One region of the Candidatus Endowatersipora endosymbiont of Watersipora subatra genome, then DNA from elsewhere that is predicted to be linked to it. Evidence: predicted binding sites of a transcription regulator. Region 1 holds the regulator's gene; the other holds the start of a gene.
The links. Region 1 encodes HrcA, which represses chaperone genes, less so after heat shock. Its sites were predicted from a motif close to GTTAGCACTCNCNNNNNGNGAGTGCTAAC; they were not measured.
Positions count from the first base shown of each region.

Region 2: the regulator HrcA is predicted to act here: its motif matches at 7,047-7,075, upstream of AAGD37_RS00400 (co-chaperone GroES).

Region 1 is NZ_OZ032160.1:239,249-249,290, reverse strand. Features, by position in the region: gene AAGD37_RS01205 (ABC transporter ATP-binding protein) at 1-1,524, shown strand, start outside; gene grpE (nucleotide exchange factor GrpE) at 1,521-2,270, opposite strand; gene hrcA (heat-inducible transcriptional repressor HrcA) at 2,372-3,454, opposite strand; gene rph (ribonuclease PH) at 3,584-4,330, shown strand; tRNA gene AAGD37_RS01185 (tRNA-Arg) at 4,481-4,557, shown strand; gene AAGD37_RS01180 (ion transporter) at 4,871-5,659, shown strand; gene AAGD37_RS01175 (NAD(P)H-dependent glycerol-3-phosphate dehydrogenase) at 5,654-6,664, opposite strand; gene tsaD (tRNA (adenosine(37)-N6)-threonylcarbamoyltransferase complex transferase subunit TsaD) at 6,661-7,722, opposite strand; gene purH (bifunctional phosphoribosylaminoimidazolecarboxamide formyltransferase/IMP cyclohydrolase) at 7,918-9,534, shown strand; gene AAGD37_RS01160 (shikimate kinase) at 9,804-10,042, shown strand, end outside.
Region 2 is NZ_OZ032160.1:83,863-93,904, forward strand. Features, by position in the region: gene rpmA (50S ribosomal protein L27) at 25-300, opposite strand; gene rplU (50S ribosomal protein L21) at 399-725, opposite strand; gene AAGD37_RS00380 (TIGR01459 family HAD-type hydrolase) at 1,136-1,981, shown strand; gene AAGD37_RS00385 (bifunctional riboflavin kinase/FAD synthetase) at 1,998-2,993, shown strand; gene hisS (histidine--tRNA ligase) at 3,302-4,807, shown strand; gene groL (chaperonin GroEL) at 4,957-6,612, opposite strand; gene AAGD37_RS00400 (co-chaperone GroES) at 6,675-6,971, opposite strand; gene AAGD37_RS00405 (methyltransferase domain-containing protein) at 7,293-8,174, shown strand; gene AAGD37_RS00410 (alpha/beta hydrolase) at 8,229-8,960, opposite strand; gene AAGD37_RS00415 (glycosyltransferase family 4 protein) at 9,036-10,042, shown strand, end outside.

The sequences.
Region 1 (10,042 bases):
GGAGAAGTGATAGGGCTAATTGGAGAATCGGGCGCTGGCAAATCAACGCTTGGGTTAGCAGCTATGGGATTTGCACGTCCAGGCTGTAAAATTAAATCGGGTATCATTAATTTTAATGGGATCAATCTGGTAACAACAAATGAAACCGAAAAACGTAAGCTTTGGGGCGTCAGAATTTCTTATGTTTCTCAGTCTGCTATGGCTTCATTTAATCCAGTCCACAGACTCATTAAACAAACCGTTGAAGTAACAATTGATCATAATCTCCGAAGTAAAAAAGAGGCTTATTTAGACGCTATTGAGTTATATGAATCCTTACAATTACCTGATCCTGAAAATATTGGTAGCCGTTATCCTCATCAGGTTTCGGGGGGACAATTGCAGAGAATTATGACAGCCATGGCTATATCGCCACGCCCGGATCTTATTATTTTTGATGAACCAACGACAGCTCTAGATGTAACTACTCAGGTCGAAGTTCTTGCGGCAATGCGTCATGTTGTTGATCGTTTTAACACTGCTGCAATCTACATCACCCATGATCTTGCTATTGTTGCCCAAATTGCAGACAAGATTAAAGTGCTTCGATATGGTATGGAGGTAGAAGAGGCAGAAACACATGAGATGCTGTTCTCACCAAAGGAAGACTACACTAAATCTCTGTGGTCAGTTCGTTCAATTGAAAAAGCTGAAGAGAAATCAGATGATATTCTTCTATCAATTCAGAACGTTGACGCTGCTTACGAAAATTCACTGAAGATTCTAAATAAGGTTTCTATTTCTATTCCCCGAGGCAAGACGGTTGCTGTTGTTGGGGAATCTGGTTCAGGAAAATCTACGACAGCGCGTGTTATGACTGGCCTTTTATCGCCAATGAGCGGTTATGTAAAATTTGACGGAGAGACTCTCCCACCTCTTTTGAAAGATAGAACAACAGAGCAGCTTCGTCGTATTCAGATGATTTATCAAATAGCAGATACTGCTATGAATCCTAAACAGACGGTTGCCGAAATTATCGGACGGCCCCTCGAATTTTATCATAATTTAACACGCATTGAGCACAATAAGCGGATTCGTGATTTACTCGAGATGATTGAGCTCGATGAAAGCTTCCTTAATCGCCTTCCATCTGAAATGTCTGGCGGTCAAAAACAACGTATTTGCATAGCAAGAGCTTTAGCTGCCGATCCTGAAATTATCATCTGTGATGAGATCACGTCCGCACTCGATCAGATCGTACAAGAAGGTATTCTCAAGCTGTTGCTCTACTTACAGAAGGAATTGAGTCTTTCCTACCTATTCATCACCCATGATATCACGGTCGTTAGGGCGATTTCTGATGAAATTGTTGTGATGCATCAAGGTTATGTTATTGAGCAGGGCATGAAAAGCGCTATTCTATCACCACCCCACCCAGATTATACAGAGTTATTACTGTCATCAGCCCCTCAAATGGACCCTAACTGGCTGAGTAATCTTATGAAGAAGCGCCATTCAACACGGTTATCTCAACCTTTTTCTTAAGTTTCTGGTAGTTTTTCTTGAAGTTCAGGAGATACGTCCTTATATTGAACATCCTCAAATTTTGAACCACCTTTAGCCACACCGACCATTGCAGGCCTCAACACACGCTCACCAATCATATACCCATCCTGGATAACCTCTGCAATTGAATTGTGAGGAACATTAGGATTAGGAATTTCAAACATCGCTTGATGGAAATTAGGATCAAACTTCTGCCCTTCAGGCTCTATCTCCAGCTTTTTAATACCATGATTAACTAAAACTTTCAAAAGGTCACGCTGAGTCATTTTTACGCCCTCAACCAGTGCCTTGAAATCATCAGAAACCTCTTCACTCTTTTGGTCAGGAACAGCTTGAATAGCACGCTGAAGATTATCTGAAACATTCAGAATATCACGGGAAAAATTAGTAACGGCATAGGCTCGAGCATCAGAAATTTCACGTTTAGAGCGATGGCGCAGATTTTCTGTATCAGCAACAGCGCGTAAGGCTTTATCTTTTAACTCTTCATTTTCTTTCTTCAAATTTTCGATTAGAGTTAAAAAAGTTGTGAAATCGCTGGTGTATGACTTATTATCAGGATCTGTATCAGATTCGAAAATAGTTTGTTCTTGTTCTAAAACCTGTTCTTTTTTGATTTCCAAATCAGATGAATCAAACCTAGTTTGTTCTTGTTCCATCATGTTTCCTGATTCAGCATTAACAGTCTCAAAAAGGATATTCTCTCCGTTCTGATCATCCAACATGGAACTACTCCACTCAATTATTTATATTTAGACTATTGTTCATGGAACCCATCTTCGGCTGAATATTAACAAAAATCAAGACTAGCTCAGTCCTTTTTCTCTTATGATAAAAGTCTACTGACGACCTTCGCTATATAATCCACCATCGGGACAATTCGCGCATAATTCAGACGAGTGGGCCCAATAACACCGACTGCACCGATAATACGGTGTTTGTTACCTCTGTAAGGAGCGACAACAACCGATGATCCAGAAAGGGAAAACATTTTATTTTCAGATCCGATGAAGATTTTTACCCCTTCACCTTCCTCAACAAGGTTGAGAAGTTCCATTAATCCCTGTTTTGATTCCATTTCATCAAATAGATGCCTCAATCGTTCCAAATCTGCGCTCGGTTCAAGATCACCAAGTAGATTTCCACGACCGCGAATAATGAGTTGGGGCATCTGATCGTTTCCCGTACCTTCCCAGGTAGCAAGTCCCTGGTTAACCAAAGTACAGGCAAGATCATCAATTTCATTTTTTGCAGATTGCAAGCCTGTAGAAATAGAAGATTTAGCTTCATCGATGGTAAGACCAACAATATGAGTATTGAGATAGTTAGAGGCTGCAATCAATGTTGACGTTTCCATATCCGGTGGCAATTCAAGAATACGATTTTCAACCGATCCATTCTCATCCACGACAATAACTAGTGCTTTAGTTGCTTCCAAACGGATAAATTCAATATGCTTCAAGCGTAGTCTATTGCTTTTAGCTGCAATGACTAACCCTGCGCCTTGAGTCAGTCCAGATAGCATCTGACTAGCCTCTGTTAGAACTGCATCGATTGTCTTTTTCATAGATGCGGCTGTCACTTGAGATTCGATAGAATGACGCTCCTCTTTGGTGAGATCACCAATTTCCAAAAAATCGTCAACAAAATAGCGTAGCCCTAGTTCAGTTGGCAAGCGTCCTGAACTCACATGGGGTGCATAGATCAATCCACGATTCTCAAGGTTTGCCATGACATTTCGAACCGATGCTGGTGATAGTGTAACTGATAATTGACGTGCTAGATTGTAAGACCCCAGAGGTTCTCCACAATCAAGATAAGTTTCAACTATATGACAAAATATCTCGCTTGAGCGATCATCAAGAGATTGGATATGTTGATAGGGCATCGTAGCTCTCAGAGAGTTCATAATTGCAATATAAATAGGCACTCACCGTTTTTGCAATCCCTTTAAATCATCAGATCATTTGCGTCTTAGTCTATAGAAGGTATAAAAGAATATTCATCTACTTATATTTATTTGTTTGGATATGAAATAATGAGACCATCAAAACGTGCTGCAAATGAAATTCGTATGGTTAGCCTTGAATCTGGATGTTCCAGATATGCGGAAGGATCATGTTTAGCAAAATTGGGCAATACTCATGTTTTGTGCACAGCATCACTTGAAGAGCGAGTTCCACGGTGGTTAAGGGGTAAGGGAAAAGGATGGGTTACCGCAGAATATGGCATGTTACCAAGGTCAACTAGATCACGGATGCGTCGAGAATCGACTCGTTTTCAGCAAGCAGGCCGTAACCAAGAAATTCAACGCCTGATTGGGCGCTCCTTACGTACAGTCGTTGATTTGCAAGCCCTTGGTGAGAGACAGATTTCACTAGATTGCGATGTGATACAGGCCGATGGAGGGACACGGACGGCTTCAATTACAGGTGCATGGGTTGCGTTAAGGGATTGTCTCAACTGGATGAAAGCCTGTTCGATGGTTGATGGTACTATCTTGAAAGATCAAGTTGCTGCTATTTCTTGTGGTATCCACAATGGTACACCTGTTCTCGATTTGGATTACAAAGAAGATAGTGAAGCCGAAATGGATGCAAATTTTGTGATGACTAGTTCTGGCCATATAGTTGAAATACAGGCGACTGCAGAAGGCTCTCCTTTCTCAGAAAAGGAATTTTATCAGCTCCTGAATCTTGCAAAGAAAGGCATTCGTGAGCTAGTTGAGCTTCAGAAATCCTCAATGAGAGGAGAGGTCAGGCCCTTGACTGATGTAATGATGTAAACCTAAAATTGGGAGTGATGGTTTCTGAAGTCTGAAAATATTCAGATTTTTTCTGAACATATCCTGCGATCTCATTTGTTAATCATAATGGATCTCTCGTCTTGAAATTTAATTTTCGAATCGATAGGAATGTTTCAAGTCCCATGAGATGCACCCGTAGCTCAGCTGGATAGAGCACTGCCCTCCGAAGGCAGAGGTCGGAGGTTCGAATCCTCTCGGGCGCGCCAATTGTTTGAAGTTAGTCTACTTCCTTTATTGAAGGACCGTTTCAGGTTGCAGGATTCAAAAAAAGATGCTATATTTAATTTTACTTTAATTTTAAAAAGGTGAAAAGTCATGTTGTCTATTATCCTTGATTTTATTGTGACTATTTTGTTTATAGTAGGTTATTGATTTCGTAAGGCTTTATTGTTTCTGTTTTAGCCGTAAGCAGTATTTGAGCGCCATTCTCATACATTAAGGTCGTGGATGAATCGATACCATTCGATAGGGAAGGGTGACTTTTGAGACACGCTAATCCTTATCTTATAAAAACAATCTATGCGCGAAAAGATTATTACTTTCATTAGTGATCGAAGATTTGAATATTCGATTATTTATATAATTATTCTGAATTCTCTTATTTTAGGCTTAAAGACCAGTCCTCATATTATGAGTACATGTGGTCTAATACTGATAATTTTTGATAATATCATTCTTTTGTTTTTTGTTATCGAGTTACTTCTTCGTCTTTACGTGTATCGCTACCGTTTTTTTCTTGATCCTTGGCGTGTTTTCGACTTTCTTGTTATAGCCATTGCTTTAGTTCCTGCATCTGGCAGTTTTAGCGTATTTCGAGCATTTAGAATCTTACGCATTTTGAGATTGTTGTCTGTTGTTCCTTCATTAAAAAAAGTCGTGACTGGGCTAGTTGCGGCTCTTCCTGGTATGGGATCCATCATCGTATTGATGCTGCTTGTCTTTTATGTTTTCTCAGTTATGGCAACACAACTGTTTTCAACTTCATTCCCTCAATGGTTCGGTTCACTTGGGGCCTCATCTTATTCCCTTTTTCAAATTATGACTCTTGAAAGCTGGTCCATGGGTATTGTGCGTCCGGTAATGCAGAAGCACCCCTTGGCATGGTTCTTTTTCATTCCCTTCATAGTTTCTACTACCTTCACTGTATTGAACTTATTTATTGGTATTATCGTTTCAGCTATGCAAAATGAACATGAGCGCCCTTCTGACTGCAGTCAGATTCATGCCGATCAGAACATTATCTTGACCGAACTCAAGGATCTCCGTACTGATATGAGCGAGTTGCGACGCTTGATCGTCAAATCATAGCTGTTCTCTTTTTGAGTCTCTTCCTTCTAGATCTTCTCCTTTTAAAGGACGTGAGAGCAAGTGTGATACAGCTTCGATCGGTGTGACTTGCCCATTAAGGATTTGACACACTGTTTCAATTATAGGGACCTCAATATTATGCTGTTTTGCTACCTTTCGTGCAACATCTGCAGTAAATATACCCTCAGTAAGAGGATAATGAGTGTTATTTTTACCTTGACCTAATATGATTCCATAACAAAAATTACGAGACTGAGGATTTGCGCAACACAAGGCAAGATCCCCTAAACCTGATAAGCCAGTGAGAGTTTCTCGCCTTGCTCCCATTGCTATTGCTAAACGGGTCATTTCTAAGAAACCACGTGATATTAGAGCAGCTTCTGCACTAACTCCAAGTTTTAATCCTCTTGCGATACCAACAGCAATGGCCAGTACATTTTTAAGGGCTCCTCCCATTTCTACACCAATTACATCAGTGCTTGAATAAACACGTAGACGCTCAGTACTTAATATACCTGCGAGCCAATCTGTTTTTTTCCGTTGAGAACTAGCCAGTGTTACAGCGGCTGGCAAGCCGTTGGCGACATCGACTGCGAAACTTGGTCCGGATAGTACAAAACGGCATAGATAGGGTTGTTGCTCACGAGCAATTTGAGTGAGTGTAGTCTCTGATTTTTGATCAATACCCTTGCTACATAAAACAATGGATTGACCCGACTGTAGATAAGCTTTGCAAGTCTTAAGAGTTTCTGAAAAAGCTTGTGCTGGTGTTGAAAAGGCAATAATATCAGAGTTTTTAAGTACATTATGACCGTTTGTAACCTCGATACTGTTAGGCAACATGATTCCCGGTAAACACTGATTGTTATGACGGTTGCTTCGTATAGATTCAGCTGTTCTAGCATCACGAGTCACTAATGTGATTTTATGCCCTTTGGATCCCCAAGCACAAGCGAGTGCAGTTCCCCACGCTCCAGCTCCGATGATAGCAATCCTATGACTCATACTTTTGCTCCTCTCCGACCCGAGCCATATGTAGCCTGTTTTTTTTGATCGAGAGGCCAGCGTGGGCGGATGCCTTGATCCTCATTTTTTTTATTCCCTACCTGTAGGCGTTCAATGGCGGCCCAGGCAATCATAGCAGCATTGTCTGTACATAAATTCTTAGGTGGGACTATCCAATTCCAGGATGCCAAGCGACAAGTGGATTCTAGGCGATGGCGCAAATAAAGGTTGGTGGCAACGCCACCGGCCATCACGAACGTTCCGTTAGTACCAAATCGTTCTACAAATAAATTAAATGCTCTTTTAATTCTATTTTCAAGAATATCTCCTACCGCAGCTTGAAATGATGCGCATATATCTTCTTTTTCTCTTGATTGTTCTAAAAACGCCTTCCTCACTGCTGTTTTTAGGCCCGAAAATGACATATTTAAGGTATCATGTCTCTGCAAAGGTCGTGGAAAATCAAAAGCCTTAGGATCACCATGCAGTGCGACTTTCTCAACTTGAGGACCACCTGGATAAGGTAAACTTAAAAGTTTGGCTGTCTTGTCGAAAGCTTCTCCCAATGCATCATCAATAGTTGTAGCTAAACATTCATAATCACCAACATCTTTGATCAAGAGGATTTGAGTATGACCGCCTGAGACAAGAAGCAAGAGATAAGGAAATGAGAGTCGATGTGTCAATCGAGCAGTGAGTGCATGTCCTTCTAGATGGTTAATCGTAAACACAGGTTTGTTATGAACAGCAGCAAGTGTGCGTGCGATCATTGTCCCTACAATTAATCCACCAGCTAATCCTGGACCAGAAGTTACAGCTATGCCATTAAGTTCATGAAATGAGAGACAAGCATCTTCCATAACCGATTTTATAATACTATCCAAGGTATTGAGATGAGCCCGGGCTGCTATTTCAGGAACAACTCCTCCAAAGGAAGAGTGACTATCAATCTGACTCAATACTTCTTGTGCAAGGATAATTCCCTTGTTATCCGGCTCAGATTCAATTACAGCTGCTGCTGTTTCATCACAACTTGTTTCAATACCTAAGATAATCAGTTTTTGAAAATGATTTTTCATGTCCATTCTACCCGATCTTAATAACAAGAGACAGTGAATCTAACAGAAGAGATGAATTAGAACTTCAAAATAATTCCTTATATAATAGATTTTGACAATAATTATAGCTAGACGGTAGCTTTTTTACAGGGCAAATAAGGAATCTAATCTTAATTACTATGGAGCTTTTGACAGATGTCAATTGCCGTTCGATCTCTTCCTGTCCCTGATCTTTGCCAAGTCAAAAGAGCTCTGTTATCTGTGTTTGACAAAACTAATCTTTTTACCCTTGTTGAGGTTTTAGGGAGACATAATGTCGAATTATTATCAACAGGTGGTACATTTCATACGCTGAAGGAAATGGGATATGGAGTCACCCATCTATCCGATATCACTCAATGTCCTGAAATGATGGATGGCCGTATAAAAACGCTTCATCCTGCTGTTCATGGTGGGTTATTAGCAATCCGTAACAATGATGATCATCAGAAAGAGATGAATGAGCATGGGATTGAAGGAATTGATTTGCTAGTCTCGAATTTTTACCCTTTTGAGGATATTTGTCATACTGGAGCAGAGGAAGCTGAAATCATTGAGAATATTGATATTGGAGGTCCAGCGATGGTGAGGGCTTCAGCGAAGAACTATCCTTATGTTTGTATAGTCACCTCTATCAATCAGTATAGGGAGATAATTGATGAAATCAACACCTATGCGGGCAAAACACGTTTGTCAACACGTAAAAAATTAGCACAATCTGCTTTCTCTTATACTGCATCTTATGACGCAGCGGTATCAAACTGGATGGCAAAAAAGCTTGATATCATTACACCAGATTATCATACGGTTGGTGGTCGTCTTATACAGATTCCCCGCTATGGTGAAAATCCGCATCAGTGTGCAGCTCTCTATGATTCAGGTGAAAAGCGACCCGGTGTTGTGCAATCAGAACAGATTCAGGGTAAAAAGCTATCGTTTAATAATATCAATGATACCGATGCTGCCTTTGAACTGGTTAGTGAGTTCGATCCAAACAAAGGACCTGTTGTTGCGATTATTAAACATGCTAACCCATGTGGCGTAGCACGTCATCCTACTCTCAAAGGTGCTTATCAACAAGCGCTTTCATGTGATCCTATATCAGCTTTTGGAGGTGTCATCTCTATGAATACTACACTTGATGGATCCACTGCACAGGCTATTTTAGGAATTCTAACCGAAGTCATTATTGCTCCAGATGCTGATAATGAAGCTCTTAACCTTCTGAAAAAAAAGAAAAATATACGCCTTCTACTGACTCATGGCTTAGCTAATCCGATGAAAATGGGCTTCAATATTCGTAGTGTCGCGGGTGGATACCTTATTCAGAATCGTGACACAGGTCATCTGAAAATCAATGAACTAAATGTTGTGACAAAAAGAGGACCTACAGACAGTGAAATAGCTGATATGTTATTTGCATTTGTCGTTGCAAAGCATGTTCAATCCAATGCTATTGTCTATGTAAAAGATGGTACAACCGTAGGTATTGGTGCCGGACAAATGAGTCGGTTGGACTCGGCACGTATAGCAACCCTAAAGGCAAAAGAAGCCGCAAAAATTGCGGGTTGGAATAAAGTAAAGACTATCGGCTCAGTCGTAGCCTCCGATGCATTTTTCCCCTTCTCTGATGCTTTATTATTGATGGTTGAGGCGGGGATAACAGCTGTTATCCAACCTGGTGGTTCTGTACGCGATGATGAGATTATTGAAGCGGCAGATTCTGCTGGTCTTGCTATGGTCTTTACTGGTATACGCCATTTCAGACATTGATGATATCAATAAAGATGAAGATCTTAATTTGATGAAATTGATGAGAGATGATTTATTGACTTCTAATCTATCGAGGACAGTATGGAAGAAATGAGTATATGATTTCTAATCACTTAAGGATTCATGAACGATATAAAGACCTAGGATCAATATAGAGTATTGAACTCTTAAACTACTAAGGAGTACTTGACGTTTTAACCATTTTGCTGTGTTTTGTTTGGTAGATTGACTAAATCCGATACTAACAAGAAATAAGAAAACCATATATCGTGAATACAGCATCGACACAAGAACTTAATCGTGCGTTTATAGCAGACCGTGCCAGCTCTATCCGACGAGCACTGAATGGAAGAAGTATCGTTCTTGTTGGCATTATGGGTGTCGGTAAGTCCACTATCGGTAAACGCCTTTCTCAGTATTTAGAAATTCCTTTTTTTGATGCTGATAAAGAGATCGAGAGAGCAGCTGGGATGTCAATTCAGGATGTTTTTGATCACTTTGGTGAAGA
Region 2 (10,042 bases), 160 kb from region 1:
TAGAACCGGAAATTCTAATTGATCTCAGTCTATTCCGTAGCTTTCTGTTCTTGGTATGACTGAAACATATCTACGATTCTTCGATTTCTTTGTAAAGAAGATGTTGCCTTCTATCATTGCAAATAAAGTGTGATCTCTTCCTATGCCAACATTACTTCCCGGATGGAATTTCGTACCACGTTGACGAACAAGAATATTACCAGGAAGGACAGACTGACCACCGAACTTTTTGACTCCCAAGCGACGCCCTTGGGAATCACGACCATTCCTCGATGAACCACCCGCTTTCTTGTGTGCCACTGACTCTCTCTCCTTCTCCTACAATGAGAAGATAATAAAAAATAATAAAAGTAAAATTAGCTTATTTGAAAAATAATCACAACAAGATAACGTAGAATCTATTCCCTTTCGGAAAAATTTTTGTCATCAATTAGAATTTCGCTAATTTTTAGTAGCGTATAATGTTGACGATGACCGATTGTACGCCTCGAATTTTTTCGGCGGCGTTTTTTAAAAGCAATGACCTTACGATCACGGCCTTGTTTGACTATTTTAGTTACGACTATGGCACCTTCAACAAAAGGCATACCGATAAAGCCAGTTACCATTAAAACTTCTTTAATCTTTACTACATCACCGCATTTTCCGGGGAGCTTTTCGACCTTGATTTCATCTTTTTCGGAAACAGAGTACTGCTTTCCACCTGTTTCAATAACTGCGAACATCGTTTTCTTGATCCTATTACTCTAGAAGGGAATTTGAATGAAGGGCCTTCTTCATTAAGCAGCTGTAACATTTAAGAGAGGCAAAGAAGGACATGAAAGAGAAAACTCATGATATCAAAAAGTCAAAGAGAGTCAATCTTTCATCTAGAAGGGAATGAGGATTATCAATTAAATCAATTCTTGGCTCTATCTTTTGTAAAGAAAAGGGTTATGATTTATCTTCCTTAATAGCCGTTCAGAGTTCTTAATTTTATGCTATCTTATCTTGATCCTGAAAACGGATGAAAGAAGACCATAGAGGAGCAATAAAATGAACTAAAAGAATCAAAAGAATCGATCAATCTATTAGATATTAAGCTAATCTTAGTTTTAACAACCTTTCATCATGCATGTAGAGATCACGCATTTTTATGGATACAAAGATTAACGGGCTTTCAGTTATTAGCACATCGTATGATGCAATATTCTGTGACATCTTTGGTGTCTTACATAATGGATGCATCAAGTACAAAGATGCTGTATCTGCTCTGTTAAGGTTTAGAAATGAAGGGGGCAAGGTTGTCTTGATGACCAATTCTCCAAAGACAGTTCCCCATGTGATTGAGCAACTGAGAATTCTTGATATTGAGGACCAAGTTTACGATGATATCGTGACCTCTGGAGAGGTTACACGTAATTTGATATGCAAGGGTTCTGTCTTTCATTTAGGTCCTGAACGGGATATCAGTCTGTTTGATACACTCGATGTAGATCGAGAGACAGTCGATAAAGCACAAAAAATTGTCTGTACAGGCCTTTTTAATGAAGATCATGAAACGCCTGATCAATATGAAGAAATGCTGTTGGATTTATTGGATCGAGGACTACCTATGATTTGTGCAAATCCTGACATAGCGGTTGAACGTGGTGATCGTCTTGTTTGGTGTGCTGGTTCTCTTGCTCAGATGTATAAAAAAATGGGTGGCCTTGTGATGTTTGCAGGCAAACCGAACCAATGCATTTATAAGCTAGCTATGAGTAAGCTGGGTATTATACACTCTCAACTATCTGATAAAACTCGTATTCTAGCAGTTGGTGATGGAATCCTGACAGATATATTTGGTGCGCAGTCTGCAGAATTGAATTCACTGTTCATTTCTTCAGGCATTCATGCTTCTGAGTATGGAGGAAAATGTCCAGATTCTAAAATGTTGAGAGCTTTTCTTTCTAGTTATAATTTAGATTCCGTCACCTGGATGCCTTATCTTCGTTGGTAAGTATAATGGCTTTGCTATGACTATTTCTCATTTTCTTCATTGCAGACTTGGAGATCATTGTTCGATCGTTCCTAGACCTAGAGAGAGTGTGGTAGCAATCGGTAATTTTGATGGCGTTCACTGTGGACACCAAAGTGTTTTGCAAATGGCTTCTGGTATTGCGCGTTCAAAAGGTCTAGATTGCTATGTACTTTCGTTTGAGCCTCATCCTCAAACGTTATTTAAGCCTCATTCACCTGTGTTTAGATTAACACCTGAAATTATCAAAGCCAAAGTTATCAAGGCATTTGGATTAGATGGACTTCTTATTCTGCCTTTTACATGGGAACTGGCTGACACGTCAGCGGATACATTCATTAAGCACTATATTTTGAAACAAGCAGGTGCGAAGCATGTTGTAACGGGATTCAATTTTCATTTCGGAAAAAATAGGCAGGGCTCCCCTGAATATTTATCATCAAAAGGTAGAGGCTTAGGGTTCAGTACGACAACCGTTGAAGAAAAGGATGATGAACAAGGTGAATTGGTTTCCTCTAGACGAATAAGGAAGCTGCTGGAAGCTTCTGATATTAAGTCAGCTAACCAGCTTTTGGGATATCGATGGATAATTAATGGTTTCGTGCAGGCAGGTCAGAGGATCGGAAGAACACTAGGATATCCTACCGCAAATTTGTCATTACCATCGACTTGTCACCTCGCTTATGGTATTTATGCTGTTCGTCTAAGACGCGAAAATGGTCAGCTTTATGATGGTGTTGCAAGTTATGGTCGAAGACCGACTATAGGTCATGGAGAAGTCTTGCTAGAAATTTTTATTTTTGATTTTTCGGGTGATCTCTATGGCGAAGAACTATCAATTTCTTTATTTGATCATATCCGCAGAGAAAAAAAATTTAAAAATATCAGAGATCTTATAAAACGAATGGATCAGGATTCGATAACAGCTCGTAAAATTCTAAGAGGAGCTAGACCTTTTTCCAGATTGGATAAGATCATGAATTTTTCAATGTAGACAATGGATAGGCCCCTCATTCTGATGACCAGCTCGATCCGGTCAATTCACGAACAAGATCAAAATCTGAATTTACAAATATTGAAGATTAGTACCAATCTAAGTGATAACAATGCTAACGTCTCTGAAGACTTTAATTACCCATATCTATACCCTCGTGGAAGTTGTACAATTACAGTTACAGAAGCTGTAGAATCTATAGTATAGAAGATCACCTATAAACACCTTGAGGTCTATAAAAACCCTAATCAAGAATAGGGCGATTAAATCCTGAATCAATATAGAAATTGACTAGACTTTAAAAAACAATGACTGAAACATTAAAATCAAAACAACTCTCGCGTTTGAAAGCATGCCAACCGCGTGGGGTTGTTGATCGTTCATCGCATGACATTCGTATAACTGAGGCGATGATGATCAAAATTCGTGACGTTTATGAGCAATATGGGTTTGACCCAATTGAAACTCCCATTTTTGAATATACTGATGTACTTGGCAAATTCTTACCGGATATAGATCCATCTAACGATGGTTTTTTTTCTCTTCAGGACAGCGATGAAAAATGGATCAGTTTACGCTATGATTTAACCACCCCTCTTGCCCGTCACTTTGCGCAAAATATCAATACGCTACAGGTACCGTATCGTACTTATCGGTCAGGATGGGTTTTTCGGGATGAAAAGCCAGGCCCAGATCGTTTCCGTCAATTTATGCAATTTGATGTGGACACAGTGGGTGCCCCAAGCTCTTCTGCAGATGCAGAAATGTGTATGATGATGGCTGATACAATGGAAGCTTTAGGTATTGCCCGTGGAGACTATATTATACGAGTCAATAATCGTAAAGTACTAGATGGAATTATGGACATCATTGGTCTTAATGGCAATGACAATGCCTACAAGAGGCTTACCGTCCTAAGGTCTATCGATAAACTAGATAAGGTTGGTGAATTGGGAGTCAAACATCTGCTAGGAACAGGGCTCACAGATGAGAGTGGAGATTTCATCAAAGGTGCTGGACTATCTATCGAACAGATCGATATGATCATCGGCTATATGCATGGTGAGATCAGTCCTTCTCTTAAGGAAAATGCTTCTTACATGCAAGGATATTCTGAACTGGATATCATTGCATCTCTGGTTGATCGTGCCGGTTATAGTTTAAGTCAAATCAAAATAGATCCCTCAGTTGTTCGTGGATTAGAATATTATACAGGCTCTATCTATGAATGTGAGTTAACCTTTCCTATTACGAATGAAAATAGTGAAATGATTAGATTCGGTGCGGTTGCTGGTGGAGGCCGTTATGATAGGCTGATTAAGCGTTTCACGGGTCTAGATATCCCCGCTACAGGATTTTCAATTGGTGTATCACGATTGAAAGTAGCTCTTAAAAAGATAGGTAAATTTTCGAATGAATGTATCAAAGCCCCTGTCATTGTTTGTGTTATGGATCGACATATAGAAGCTGTGGCAGAATACCAAAGCATGGTTCAGGATTTACGAAATGCAGGTATAAGAGTAGAAATGTATCAGGGAAATCCAAAACGATTTGGCAAACAACTGCAATATGCTGATCGACGGGGCTCGCCTATTGCCATTATTCAAGGTTCACATGAACGTGAAGCAGGACAAGTTCAGGTCAAGAATCTAATTGAAGGCAAGTGTTTGGCAAAAGAAATGAAAGATCATGCAGAGTGGCGTAAAAATCATCGTGCTTATCGACTTGTTGCTCGTGATCAGCTTGTATCTGTGGTACAAGAGATTTTGGCAGAACAGGTTGAGGTTGAAAAGAACCAGAATCAGACAAGTTAATGGACTAAAATTTTGATGGTTAGGATAGTGATACGAGAAAAAGCTTAGAATAATTTTATCCTTGACCAGAAAAGAAAAAGGGACCAGGCTTCCCTTATCAGGAAGCCTGGTCCCTTAACTTAACGTAGACATTATAGAGTGAGAGAAGTCTACATCATTCCCCCACCCATACCGCCACCCATACCACCCATATCAGGCATAGATGGATTATGAGATGATGTCTCTTTTGACGGTTTTTCAGCAACCATTGCCTCTGTTGTAATCAAGAGGCTAGCTATTGAAGCTGCATCTTGCAAAGCATGACGAACAACCTTCATAGGATCAATGATTCCCATTGAAACCATGTCGCCATATTTTCCGGTTTGAGCATTATAGCCATAAGCAGAACTGTTATTACTCATAATCTGACCAACAACAACTGACCCCTCATCACCAGCGTTTTCTGCTATCTGACGCAATGGAGACTGCAGAGCACGACGAATAATCTTGACGCCAGCAGCTTGATCAGGATTTTCACCTTCACATTTTATCTCAGAAGAGGCACGCAAAAGAGCAACACCACCACCAGGAACTATACCTTCTTCAACTGCAGCACGTGTTGCATTTAACGCATCGTCAACACGGTCTTTTTTCTCTTTTACTTCAACTTCAGTAGCACCACCGATGGAAATTACAGCAACACCACCAGCAAGTTTTGCAAGACGTTCTTGAAGTTTTTCACGATCGTAATCTGAAGAAGTTTCTTCAATCTGTTGTTTAATTTGAGCAACACGACCTTCTACGTCTCCCTTCTCACCAGCACCATCAACAATTGTTGTTTCTTCTTTAGAAATAGAAATACGCTTAGCAGTACCCAGCATATCGAGAGTCACACTTTCTAGCTTGATTCCTAAATCTTCGGAAATAACCTGACCACCAGTTAGAACAGCGATATCCTCGAGCATTGCTTTCCGACGATCTCCAAATCCAGGGGCCTTGACAGCAGATACTTTAAGACCACCGCGTAGTTTGTTAACAACAAGAGTCGCCAACGCTTCGCCTTCGATATCTTCTGCGACGATCAACAGTGGTTTGCCAGATTGAACAACAGCTTCTAGAATAGGCAGCATAGCCTGCAATGATGACAGTTTTTTCTCATGTAGAAGAATATAAGGATCGTCCAATTCACACATCATTTTTTCAGAATTGGTAACAAAGTAAGGTGAGAGATAACCACGATCAAATTGCATACCCTCAACAACATCAAGACTTGACTCAAGGGATTTTGCCTCTTCAACCGTTATAACACCCTCATTTCCAACACGCTGCATCGCTTCAGCAATACGAGTGCCGATTTCTTCCTCGCCGTTAGCTGATATGGTACCAACTTGAGCAACCTCATCAGAATCTTTAATTTTTTTGGACATTTTTTTAAGAGATTCGACGACCTCATCGACAGCAGCATTGATTCCACGTTTTAGATCCATTGGATTCATTCCAGCAGCAACTGCTTTGACCCCTTCACGAACAATAGATTGTGCTAAAACTGTTGCTGTTGTCGTACCATCGCCTGCCTCATCATTCGTTTTCGATGCAACTTCGCGAACCATCTGTGCACCCATATTCTCAAACTTGTCTTCAAGTTCTATTTCCTTAGCAACAGATACACCATCTTTTGTGATACGAGGGGCACCAAATGATTTGTCGAGAACAACGTTACGACCTTTAGGACCTAGCGTAACTTTTACAGCGTCAGCCAGAATATCAACACCACGTAGCATGCGAGCGCGAGCATCTGAACCAAATTTGACTTCTTTAGCAGCCATTATTTTAAACTCCTTTGTATTTGCGTCTTCACGCAAGTTTAATATTTTGAGAACTATTAAGCTTAGCCAATAACACCCATAATGTCGGATTCTTTCATGATTAGCAGATCTTCGCCACCAATCTTAACTTCGGTGCCAGACCATTTGCCAAACAAAACACGATCACCTTGTTCAACATCGAGAGCAACAAGTTTACCACTTTCATCACGGACACCAGAACCAACCGAAACAACTTCCCCTTCGGCAGGTTTTTCCTGAGCATTATCTGGAATGATAATGCCTCCAGCAGTTTTGCTGTCAGCTTCTACTCGACGCACGACAACTCGGTCATGCAACGGACGGAATTTAAGTTTTTCCATAATCTTTTAGATCCTGTATTAGGCTCGCCCTTAAAATGGACATTCCTTAACTTTTTATATTATTCTATAATTAATTATAGCACTCACATTCATTGAGTGCTAACAACTAATGGATGAGATAGTAAGTCATCATCTATAAGTCAAGGGTGAACTGCTAATTTCTTGCTAATAACAAGGATAGAAAAGGATTTCCTTCATGCAATTTTCTAAAAATTAGGCTATAATCCATCCTTCTTTTTCTATGATGAGGATACGGAAGAAGGATTGAAATTTCTTCTTCAAAAGAGCATGAACTGAACTGGAATTAATCGTTACTTAACTATGTTTGATCGTTCTCGACATCTAGCGCGTTTAGCGCGGGCTAAAAATATTTTTGATAACGGACACGATTTTCTCATTCGAGAAACAGTTAAAGACATGATCGAGCGTTTATCTCTTGTGCAACGCCCTTTTGAGGGTGCAATTGCATTGTTTGGTAGAAGCTCTTTTCTCTTTGAGGCCATGAAAGAATGTCATCAAATATCAACTGTTATCCGTATTGAAGACATATTTTCAATTGAAAACTTAGCAGTAAGGACAGAAAAAAGCATTAAAACCTCATCCCCTGATCGAATCATTCTCCCCGAGAATTCAGCCGATCTCATCATCTCCCCTCTTACACTGCACTGGGCCTCCGATCTACCAGGAGCTCTTATTCAGTTACAAAGAATATTACGTCCTGATGGATTACTACTCGCTACATTACCCGGCCCTGGCACTCTATCAGAGTTAAGAGAATCACTTCTAATCGCTGAGAGTGAGATCTACGGGAGGGCTGTCAATCGTATGGATCGATTTACCGATATTCGCGATGCTGGTGCTTTGTTGCAAAGAGCCGGCTTTGCTTTACCAGTCGCCGATCAGTATTGGGTGACTGTGAGGTATAATCAAGTGATGGATCTCATTCGCGATCTTCGACGATTTGCTGCCACCTTTCATTTAAAAAACATATCCAATCCCTGTTTAACACAAGAGATTATGGAAAAACTGATGTTAGTATACAGAGATCGTTTTTCTGACTTAGACGGTCGAATACGGGCCTCTTTCTCTATCATATCCCTGTCAGGATGGGGCCCTCATGAGAGCCAGCAAAAACCCCTAAAACCAGGATCAGCTCAATTTCGACTTTCAGATATCTTAAAAACAAAGGAGCATAAAATATGACGAGCACCGTGAAGACATTGACATTGGTCTTAACGTTACTCTTCTCTCATGCTCTCATCTTAGAAATTCTGTCATAGTTCTTTTCAATAATTTAATGTTTTCATCAGTCGACAGACGATGATCTCCATCTTTGATGAGAGTAAGGGTTACATTGTCTTGCGACAGGCAAGAGAAGAGCCTCATTGTGTGAGAATAAGGGACTTCTGAATCTTTCATCCCCTGAAGGATATGTATCGGAGCATTAACGACTAACTCATCGTCCATCACTAAATTTTTGTCCCCATCATCAAAAAAAAGCTGCCGCATGACATGCGAATCGTTAGAATCATTAATCAATCGTGGTTTCATCAAATATTGAGTAAAATCTGAGGCAGGGGCAATAAGCAACATCCCAGATAATCTCTCTGATTCACGGATTCTTTCTAATTCTTGTGCTACGCGAAGGGCAATCCACGCTCCCATCGATGATCCAAGAACAACCTGTGGTCCCCTTGTAAACTTCCTAAAAACAGAAAGCGCTTGAGCTATCCATGATGAAATGGTTCCATCAACAATATTGCCACTAGATTGTCCATGTCCTGAATAGTCAAATCTTACCGTAGTGCAGCTCAGTTGAGCAGCATGTGCAACCATTGATTCCGCTTTTTTTCCCATCATATCTGATCTAAAACCACCAAACCAGATAAAGCCTGGACCATTACTATCAGCATTTTGTTGAGTTTTTACGGCCAAGACTACAGCAGGGTTAGTATCTGAAAACCTAAACCTATGATTCATTTCCTTCATTCATTATTTTCCTGTATTTCAAAGAGGATTTCTATATTAAAGTAACCTGTCCTTTTAAGTCTGTGAAGAGCTGCGATGAACGAACCAACAATTCTTCAAATTGTACCAGCACTGAAAACCGGCGGGGTCGAGCAAACGGCTCTTGATGTAGGCCATGCGGTCTCCAAAGAAGGCTGGAGATCGCTCATTGCGAGCAGTGGTGGTCGGATGTGTAAAGAGGCTGAGCAATTAGGCAGCGAGCATATCATACTCCCACTGGATACTAAAAACCCTATCGCTCTTTTAAGAAATACAGATCTTCTGAAATCTGTCATTCGATCATACCATGTTGATCTTCTTCATGCTCGTTCAAGGGCTCCGGCTTGGTCTTCGCTATTTGCGGCTCGCCAGACCAATACACCCTTTGTCACGACTTATCACGGTGCATACACTCAAAAAAGCTGGCCGAAGAAATTCTACAATTCAGTTATGGTCCGTGGTGACATGGTCATTGCAAATTCTCAGTGGACAGCTAACCTGATATACAAACGACATCCTTCTGCTTCTCAGAAAATCGTCGCTATTGCACGCGGAATCGATTTTTCAAAGTTTGATCTTTCTGTAATATCTGAAGAACGTCTCATGGCATTGCGCCAAAATTGGAATATTAGGGAGAGCGATATTATATTCCTGAATCTAGCACGTCTGACTCATTGGAAAGGTCAATCGGTTATCATTGAAGCCGCTCGTCAAGTGATCTCGTCTTACCCTTGTGCTCGTTTTATCTTAGCTGGTGATCCACAGGGGCGAACCGATTATGTTGATCGTTTACAAAAAAAAATTACCGAATATGATCTTAAGAATCATTTTGTTTTACCGGGACACTGTAATGATCCTTCTGCTGCTATAGCACTCGCAGATATTATTGTGGTTGCCTCCATTAAAGCTGAAACATTTGGTCGAACAGCCGTTGAAGCAGCCGCTATGGGCAAGCCAGTATTGGCCACACGTATTGGAGCTGTGGAAGAAACGGTTTGTTCAGAGCCTGAATGTATCCATGATCAAAACACTGGATGGAAAGTTAAAGCAGGCAATTCTGAAGA